DNA from 2 places in the Lysinibacillus sp. PWR01 genome. Region 2 is predicted to be linked to the other one. Evidence: riboswitches for the same ligand, from Rfam matches in the RefSeq annotation. Region 2 holds a riboswitch; the other holds the start of a gene.
What was found. A riboswitch is a leader RNA that binds a small molecule or an ion and turns the genes downstream of it on or off. The one in region 2 is predicted to bind preQ1.
Positions count from the first base shown of each region.

Region 1 (5,174 bases), on a different contig from region 2:
AGCTTTCAAGAGCAGGAATAATACCTTCAACCTTGGAAAGTACTTGGAATGCTTCTAAAACTTCTTCATTGGTCACGGTCACATACTCAGCACGACCAATTGTTTTCAAATGGCTATGCTCAGGTCCAGCACCGGGATAATCTAAACCAGCTGCTATTGAATAGGTTGGGAGCGGATTACCGTCTGCGTCCTGCAGCACTAAGCATTTGAAGCCGTGTAGCTCACCTGGTGTTCCTTCGTTTAAGGTAGCAGCTTGATCCGGCTCTATTCCAATAAGGCGAACATCTTCGTCTGCAATATAGTCAGCAAATGCCCCAATGGCATTACTACCACCGCCGACACAGGCAAGAACCGCTGTTGGAAGCTTTCCTTCTTTCTCTAAAATCTGTTCACGACTTTCGCGGCTAATCACGGATTGAAAATGTTTAACCATTGTAGGGAAGGGATGTGGACCAACTGCTGAACCTAATAAATAGAACGTAGTTTCATAGTTTTCTACTAAGTCAGCAAATGCTTCATCAACTGCATCCTTTAGGCGACCCTGCCCTTTATCAACCGCTACGACTTTCGCGCCAAGAAGCTCCATGCGAAATACGTTCAATGCCTGACGCTTTGTATCCTCCAAGCCCATATAAATCGTGCAATCCATTCCAAACATGGCACAAGCTGTAGCTGTTGCTACACCATGTTGACCCGCACCTGTTTCGGCAATCACGCGGTTTGCTCCCATACGTTTGGCTAGTAAGATCTGTCCTAGTACATTATTGATTTTATGTGAGCCTGTATGGTTAAGGTCTTCACGTTTTAAATAAATTTTTGCACCACCCAATTGCTTTGTTAAATTTTCTGCAAAATAAAGTGGGGATTTACGACCAACATATTCACGGAAATAGTAATCTAATTCTTGCTTAAAGTCATCATCCTCTTTATACTTTTGAAAATTCTCATCTAGTATATTTAAAACATTTTGAAGCTCCTTTGGAACAAAGCTTCCACCAAATTCACCGAAATATCCCTTTTTCTCTACTACTGTACTCATCTTTACTCGACTCCTCTATGCTAATTTTCCCATAAAAAAAAGCCACTCCAATCCCTCATAAAAAGGACGAGTAACCGTGGTGCCACCTTTATTCGCAATTTTTGCGCGCTTTCCTGCTCCGGTAACGGGGAGCAAATCGGCCTTACATTTGATAAGGCTGCTCTGAAGTCCATTCACAAGTCTGTACTACTGGTTCACACCGCCCACCAGCTCTCTTGAAGTAACAATGCTTGCTACTACTCTTCTTCCTTGCATTTATTAGAAAGAATTGTAGAATATTTTCAGAATAGTGTCAAGAAAAAAGACGAATCTAAAAAGACCCGTCAGTTAAATCAAATTATTAAAGTGAAGGCGTTTGTTTAATGCATACATAATCGGCGCACCGACAGCTAATACAACAAATTCACCCGCTGCTACTGTTAGCCAAGTCCAAAAGAATGGCAGCTCTAAGGCTAAGTTCAGTTCAAAGGCAATGATAAACATGGTGCATGTAAATAGCAATGTATTAATAATTAAACGTGCCCATATATTTTTGACAAATTTACAGATTAAAATAAACAGGCCAAGTGTAATCATTGAATGACCTACACCAAACACTAAATCGTAAATGCCAAGTGGTGAAAATAGATTAGAGATCAATACACCAATAATAATCCCTACGGCAAAGCGTGGATTAAATGCTACTAAATGGTTAAACATCTCGGATACTCGGAACTGTACCTCCGTAAAACCAAATGGTGCAACAAGCATGGTCACAGCAATATAGAGAGCCGCAATGATACCACTTGCTGCTAAAAATTTTATTTTCATATTCATTTCTCCTTAGTTTTTTTTCGTGGGATGGTTACGAACCACGGTGCTTTCACACAAGTAAATATTTTATTATACATATCTAGTAGAAGTCAAATGTCAGACTTTGTCTATAGTGTCCTATCGTCGCAAAATTGTCATAAATATTTTTTACTATGTTGAAAAAAGAAATAGAATAACTAAAACAGCGTAGTTTAGCGGTTTAAAGCGCCAAATTGAATGAAAAACTAAAATATTTTGTCACTTTTAAAAGTCAGAACATTCATAATGTTGTTGACTGAGCTCGATAATAACGATAATATAGCGATACATTCACACTTTGTTTGGATAAAGTGCGGTAGATATTTGAGAACATAATCGGGGGGATTATTTGTGAAAAGCAATGTGAAGAAGCTATCATTCCTTCTTTTTGGATTAGTGTTACTACTTGCTGCTTGTGGTAGTGGTGGCTCTAGTACAACAGATTCAAAAGGAAATGAAACAAACAATGCAAGTGAGAGCGGAAATGCAGACGATAAAACATATAAAATCGGGATTACTCAAATAGTTGAGCATCCATCGTTAAACGCAGCAACGGAAGGCTTTAAAAAAGCAATTGAAGATGCTGGCTTAAAAGTTGAATACGATCCACAAATTGCGCAAGGAGATAACAGCCTTAACACAACGATTGCTAACAATCTAGTGAGTGCAAACGTAGATTTAATTTTTGCTAACTCTACACCTTCTGCACAAGCAGCTGCAACAGCAACAAGTGATATTCCAATTATTTTTACATCGGTTACAGATGCTGTTGGTGCACAGTTAATCGACTCAATGGAGAAGCCAGGGAAAAATATTACAGGCACAATTGATCTACATCCTGAAACGATTTCTAAAACAGTAGCATTCTTAAAAGACCTTGGTGCGAAAAAAGTAGGGATGGTCTACAATGCGGGTGAGCAAAACTCAGTTGCACAAGTTTCAGAAGTGAAAAAGGTTATGGATGAACAAGGTTTAACGGTGGTAGAAGCATCAGCATCCACTTCAGCAGATGTAAAGCAAGCGACAGAATCTCTAATTGGTAAAGTAGATGCTTTCTATATTATTACTGATAACACAGTAGTTTCTGCTTTAGAATCGGTAATTGATGTTGCCAATACGAATAAATTACCATTAATCGTAGGAGAATTAGATTCTGTGGCACGTGGTGGTTTAGCTGCTTATGGATTTGAATATTTCGATATCGGTTATGAAGCAGGTCAAATGGCTGTGAAAATTTTAAAAGGTGAAGCAACACCTGCTGATACACCGGCACAATATCCTCAAAATCTGAAACTATTAATCAATAAAAAAGTAGCGGATGATTTAGGAATCGAAATGAAAGATTCTTGGGGTGCAGAAATTCTAGAAAAGTAAAACGAAGCGGGGGAGAACTATCCCCGCTTTATCTTCATTTTACAAGCGATATAAATAATTAAGAGATTTAGGAGATGATTCAACGATGTTTTTAGCATTATTTGGCGCAGTGGAGCAAGGAATCATCTATGCAATTATGGCACTTGGTGTATATTTAACATTTCGGGTGTTAGATTTTCCGGATTTAACGGTTGATGGAAGCTTTGTAACAGGGGCGGCAACGGCAGCAACAATGGTTTTGCTTGGCTACCACCCAATCTTAGCGACTTTAGTGGCAATTGTTGCTGGATTTATTGCTGGATGTATGACAGGAATTCTTCACACGAAAGGAAAGATTAATCCACTATTATCAGGGATTTTAATGATGATTGCTTTATACTCGATTAATCTACGCATCATGGGGTTAACTGCAGAAAATACGATAGGTCGCCCGAATATTCCACTATTAAACTCTGAAACAATCTTTTCAAAGTTTCAAGCTTTTTGGAGCAATTTAGGGATCGATGCTGCTCTTAATAACCTATTAAAAGGCATGGGCTTTCAGCATGTACCAGGTACATGGAGTGTGCTGATTGTCGTATTAATCATCACGATTTTAATTAAGTTAATAGCAGACTGGTTCTTAAAGACAGAGGTCGGGCTAGCTATCCGAGCAACTGGTGATAATAAACGAATGATTCGCAGCTTCTCAGCAAATACAGATACACTTATCATTTTGGGGCTAGGACTTTCCAATGCACTTGTCGCATTTTCTGGAGCTTTAATCGCACAATACTCGAAGTTTTCAGATGTAAGTATGGGGATTGGTATGATTGTGATCGGTCTTGCATCCGTTATTATTGGTGAAGCTATTTTTGGGACTAAAACCATTATTCGTACAACTTTTGCCGTCATTGCAGGAGCCATCATTTATCGTATTATATTAGCATTAGCATTACGTGTAGATTTTCTTGATTCAGGAGACATGAAATTAATTACGGCTATCATCGTTATTTTGGCGCTGATTTTACCGCAAATTATCAATAAGAGTAAGGAACGTAAACGTAAAGCCAAGCGTGCTGCAGAACTTTCGTAAGTAAAAACAGTAGAGAAGGGAGGAAAAGGCCTTGCTTAAATTACATGGTATTAATAAGGTATTTAATGAGGGAACACCAGATGAGAAAATTGCACTTGCAGAGATTAACCTACACTTAAAGCCTGGTGATTTTGTGACAATCATTGGTAGTAATGGTGCAGGTAAATCAACGATGATGAATATGATTTCAGGTGCTTTAACACCTGATTTCGGGACAGTGTTAATTGATGGTAATAATGTGACAAGTTTGCCTGAATATAAACGCTCTCAATACATTGGTCGTGTCTTCCAGGACCCAATGGCGGGAACGGCACCTACGATGACAATTGAAGAAAATCTAGCTCTAGCATACTCTCGCAATAAGCATAGAGGGCTACGTAATGGTGTGGATAAAAAGCGTCGTGAATTTTTTAAAGAATCACTAGAGATGCTTGGTTTGAATCTTGAGAATCGCCTTTCTGCAAAAGTAGGCTTACTTTCAGGTGGGGAACGTCAAGCTTTGTCGCTCTTAATGGCTACCTTCACAAAGCCATCTATTTTATTGCTGGATGAGCATACGGCTGCACTTGATCCATCACGTGCAGAATTAATTACTCGTATTACGAAGTACTTAGTGGAAAAAGATAATTTAACGACATTAATGGTAACGCACAATATGCAACAAGCATTAGATTTAGGCAATCGTCTTATTATGATGGATAAAGGCCAAATCATTTTAGAAGTTGGTGAAGATCGCAAACATGAATTAACAATCCCTGATTTAATGGCTGAGTTTGAACGCATTCGTGGGGAAAAAATGAATTCAGACCGTGCTCTTTTAGGTTAATGATGAAACGCTCATACACTTGTATGGGC
Region 1 is NZ_JBHERJ010000005.1:2,431-7,604, reverse strand. Features, by position in the region: gene trpB (tryptophan synthase subunit beta) at 1-1,039, opposite strand, end outside; T-box leader at 1,099-1,298, opposite strand; gene ACEVFT_RS00580 (QueT transporter family protein) at 1,367-1,849, opposite strand; PreQ1 riboswitch class I at 1,856-1,900, opposite strand; gene ACEVFT_RS00575 (ABC transporter substrate-binding protein) at 2,222-3,244, shown strand; gene ACEVFT_RS00570 (ABC transporter permease) at 3,330-4,319, shown strand; gene ACEVFT_RS00565 (ABC transporter ATP-binding protein) at 4,351-5,145, shown strand.
Region 1: another riboswitch for preQ1. It lies ahead of ACEVFT_RS00580 (QueT transporter family protein); the one in region 2 lies ahead of queC (7-cyano-7-deazaguanine synthase QueC).

Region 2 (5,174 bases):
TACTAGGTCACGAAAAATAAAGGTCGCCCCAATTAAAAGTGTCCCCATCGGAACAATAAACATACCAAAGTGCAATGGTGCAAATGCTGCCGTTACCACATTAGCGATAACAATAGATAATAAATAAAATAATACGCTCATACTATTACTCCTCAAGTAAATTTAAAAGCTTTTTCGTAATGGCACACTATAAACCTCTTTTATTCCCCCAAACAAGGGCATGTAACTGTGGCAGTACTTTAACATCTCTTAATTCTTCATCCTTCATTACTCTATCAATCAGCGCATGATATTTATCCAATAAATGCATAATTAATTGTGAATTATCAGTTGTCGTGAGATCATCATTACCGACTTGAAGATAAAAAGGAATCATTGGATATCGATGGTGAATTTGTTTAGCATAATCGTAATCCTCTTGATTAAAAACGACTATTTTGAGGGATACATGGTGATTGCTGTTTCGATCTTTAAGTTTTTCGAAGATATAAGAAAGCACAGAATAGTCTGTGGTCATTCCAGAACTAGGTGGCTTTGGTGAAATTGTCAGTTCATCAATCTCATACATCCATTTCTGCCACCTACTCCCCTGTGTCTCCACCCCGATTTTTATGCCATTTCCTTTTAAAATGGCAATGAGCTCTGCTAAATGCGGATTGAGTGCAGGATTGCCTCCTGAAATCGTGACAAATGAAAAACCATTGCCCCCCAGACGTTTCAACTCAGACCAAATCTCTTCCGCTGTCATTAAACCACGTTCATCTGTGTAGCCACTCAGCCCTAATACTACACGATAGGTATGACCGTGCGATTTTTACATTTCCCTTCATAATCATGTAAATGATGAGCAGCATCGAAGGTAAATTCCTTGCTTACGAGAACACGCTTTGCATGATAGTTCAATTGATTTCTTTGAATATCCACATCAATTTTTTGAAGTCTCTCGACGATTTTAAAATCTGACATGCCTTAAGACTCCTTCCTATAACGCAAATACTCATCAAGTCCTTTTTTTCGTAGTTTACATGCTGGGCATTCACCGCAACCATTAGCTATGACACCGTTATAGCAAGTCAACGTTCTTTCTCGAACAAAGTCCAATGCCCCGAACTGATCAGCAAGCTCCCATGTCTGTGCTTTATTCAGCCACATCAATGGTGTATCAATTACAAAAGAATCATCCATCGATAAATTTAACGTTACATTCAAGGATTTAATAAAAACATCTCGGCAATCTGGATATCCGCTAAAATCTGTTTCACAAACGCCAGTCACGATATGCTTAGCTCCTACTTGACTCGCTAAAACACCTGCAAATGAAAGAAAGAGAAGATTTCGACCAGGAACAAAAGTCGATGGCAGCTCACCATTATCTCCGTCTTCTACTTCAATATCTTGTCGTGTCAAAGCATTCGGAGCAAGCTGGTTCAGGAGTGACATATCAAGAATATGATGCCTGATTCCAAGTTCACTCGCTATCTCTTTTGCACATTCAATTTCAAGACGATGCCTTTGACCATAATCAAAAGTGACTGCCTCAACCTCTTCAAAACGTTCTTTTGCCCAAAACAAACAAGTTGTACTGTCCTGACCTCCACTAAATACAACAATTGCTTTTTCCTGCTTCATCTATAAAACTCCCTTATATTAAAAAAACAGCACTCTAAGAAAAAGTGCTGCTTTCTTCTTAGTTTTTTAAAGAGGGTAGCTAAAAACCTCTTTCTTGATTGAACTATTCAAATCTTCATTTATCGATTATCAATTTTTTCTGGATTAAGATCGTGGTTCATTAAACGATAATTGGCGATTTCTTCATATTTCGTTCCTGGCTTCCCATAGTTACACCATGGATCGATCGAGATACCCCCACGTGGAGTAAATTTCCCCCAAACCTCGATATATCGTGGATCAAGCAATGCAATTAAATCATTCATAATGATATTGACGCAATCTTCATGGAAATCGCCGTGATTTCTAAAACTGAATAAATACAATTTTAGTGATTTACTCTCAACAATTTTTTTATCCGGGATATACGAGATGTACATCGTGGCAAAATCCGGCTGATTTGTCAAAGGGCATAAACTAGTGAACTCTGGACAATTAAACTTAACGAAATAATCTCGATTGGCATGTAGATTATCCACTGCCTCTAATACTTCAGGTGCATAATCATAGGAATACTTTGTACCTTGATTACCTAATAGGGTTAAATCTTTTAATCCTTCTTCATGACTTCTGCCAGACATAAAAAAACCTCCTTGTAAAAATGTTTCCCAACACTTTTCAAGAGAGGCATCACCAATCAGTCTATTAAAACATAAGTAAAAACATAAAAAAGCCACGTCCGATATGGACATGGCATATTGTCATGTTTCCATAGTTTTTTATAGAGGGTATCAGCTATGAACCTCTCCCGTTCTAGTCCGGGCATTCTTTTCTTCAATATCGTACAAAAAATAGTACAGCACGTCAAATAGATTTTTTTATAAAATCTTACCCTATGGAATACGAATTACAAGCATTATGAAAACTGCACTTAGACTAGTCACGGAGAACTGTATCATAATAAAGTGTGGTTTTAATGAAAACAGAAAAAATGTTTCCGAAATTCTTGAATCATTTAAACTAAAGATTTCCAATTATCCTTCTAACCATTTGTTAGTAGCACCCCGATTTATAATCGCTCTAAGTCCTGATATTCTTTCATATAAGGACCATCCTCTGCAACATATGAATGATACAATGCCTTTACTGCAAAATTTTTCTCTAAACCCATTTCAGATTTTAGCTTTTTTAATTCATCATGCAATGTTCGATGTTCATTGATTAGCTTTAGCATAATTGATTTATTATATTTCATTATATTCATCCTTTTTTTCTATAACTTGAGGAATTACAACTTTAAAATAGTTTGGAACTACAAAATACTTGAGCATCGGAAGCTGTTCTAGTATTTTGGAAAGCCTCTCTGTTTTTTTACTGTCGAAAAGAAGAATAAACCTCATTTAGATACATTACGGTGAACCTAATCATAAGTAAAGGTAGTTTTTAAAAAAACAGGCACATTTGTATGAAGCAAATGTAACCGATCTGATTTGTATTGATTAACTGCAATTTATATAAACATTTTTCCCAAAAACACCCTAAATATCACAAAGATTAAACGTAAACTATATATATATTTAATACTTTAAGTGCCATTATTTATGTAGCATGCATTCGAGACAAACGGAGTGCTGTGTGTCACTCATAAGGAAGTAATAGTTAGGAGCCGCATCTATCTGTGTATTGAATGTGGTAGCTGAACGGGTCGAACTAAAGAAGTGAGGCTATTTGGATCCCCTGCAAAATCATGGAAAATATCTTCGAAGCATGACGCCACATTGATAAGTGGGTATAAGGAAAAGACTATGACAAAATATGTTTTAATCTTTTTCTTAATGCATATTTGAAAAGAGAAACTATAACCGTAGATAGAGGATTAAAAAAAAGCAACTCGAACCTTGGAGAATTAAAAGCTAGAGGAGTATCCTCAGAGGTTATGGGGGATGTCTATTAGTTAACGCAAGAAGCAGTCACACTACCTGGTGGTAGCGCCACAGGATCAAATAAACTTCTTTTTGAGTATATTATATTCATTCATATGTAGCTAAGTATTCGAAGATTTAGGATGCTGTCACTCCCTGTAAATTGCTGAATGCTCAAAAGTTCCTTAGGAAAATCCATAAAATTTTACAAAAAATTCAGACTCAAATTAAAACCTAAGCTATTTTAATGCAACGCTAGTGTCTTGATATAAATGAACAATAGGTAACATTAATTCTTCGGGATGTTTATAAAAGGCCATACAAAAATGCCCCCAATTAGATAAGATGAATTTTTTATTTGTCTACCTAATTGGGAGCATATCAATATTAGCTGTCTGTTTTTCTTAATACGTATTATTAAAACAATAATTACTTTTTAAACAGTTATTTATAGTAGAATTAATAATAACGTTATTGTAAGAAATGGAGTGAATAAATTTGGGAAGGGAAGAAAAGAAAAGACAAACTAAATTAGCTATAACAAACGCCGCTTTCAAATTATTTTCAGAAAATGGATATGAGTCGACAAAGGTTGAAGATATTGTGAAATTAGTTGGAGTTTCTAAGGGAACTTTTTTTAATTATTTTCCTACAAAAGAGGCAGTCATAGAAGATTTCGAAAGAATTTCAATCTATTCGGAAGCTGAAAAATTAATGAATATCACAAGTCCAGTTGTGCCTAAACTACTCTCTTCGTTAATTAATATCGTACATAATTTAAACTATACAAGGTCATTAAGAAGAGCAACTTTAATGGCAACTCTCTCAAGTGCTAATAATTTAAATAATCACATAGATAATATGAATAATCTTCGTGCTTTATTGATACCAATTTTTAAACATGGACAAGAAACGGGGGAATTTACACAAAAATTACCCCCTGAAACACTGGCAGACTTAACTATTCAAATGTTTATTGGTGTATTAACCCACTGGTGTCTTGGTGGAGGCGAAGATGATCTTATTACACAACTTATGATGAGTTTTGATGTTTTCTTTAAAGGAATATCTTCATAAAGATCCTGTTGATTTCCAAAGTAATCCTGCGAGAATAGCCTGGGTTATAAAAACTCGCAGGTATGTTGTCAAAGAGAGAATTGGAGACAAGCAGAGAACTAATATATACTCTTCTTATTAAATTTATCGACTAAACTTTGAGAACGTCTATGATTTGTACCAGAGAATAGTAGACTAATAACCGGTAATTTTCGAATAATAAAATACGATATTAAATGGCTAAATACAATCCCCAATAGTGATGCTAATACAAATTTTATATAGCCTGAAACAGGTACACTAATTAAAATATATTGAATTCCAATTAAAACCGGAATATGAATTATATAAACACAAAAGGAATTTTTAGCTAGAAGCTCCATCCATTTTGATTCTCTATTTAATTTACGTTGAAATAATTCAATTAAACCAATTGAAAGTCCTGTACATAAAAAGGTCTCATAGATTGCATAAATAAGTGAACTACTATCCCATCCACCCCTTGAATGTGGTACAAACCCAATAACATTTAAAACAATTAATAAAACCCCTATAAATAACCATAAATTACCAACACCTTTAGGGATA
Region 2 is NZ_JBHERJ010000063.1:4,246-9,419, forward strand. Features, by position in the region: gene ACEVFT_RS12475 (VUT family protein) at 1-141, opposite strand, end outside; partial or broken gene queE (7-carboxy-7-deazaguanine synthase QueE) at 188-748, opposite strand; partial or broken gene ACEVFT_RS12485 (6-carboxytetrahydropterin synthase) at 728-966, opposite strand; gene queC (7-cyano-7-deazaguanine synthase QueC) at 970-1,629, opposite strand; PreQ1 riboswitch class I at 1,682-1,725, opposite strand; gene queF (preQ(1) synthase) at 1,749-2,249, opposite strand; PreQ1 riboswitch class I at 2,374-2,420, opposite strand; gene ACEVFT_RS12500 (hypothetical protein) at 2,678-2,863, opposite strand; gene ACEVFT_RS12505 (TetR/AcrR family transcriptional regulator) at 4,029-4,607, shown strand; gene ACEVFT_RS12510 (acyltransferase family protein) at 4,706-5,174, opposite strand, start outside.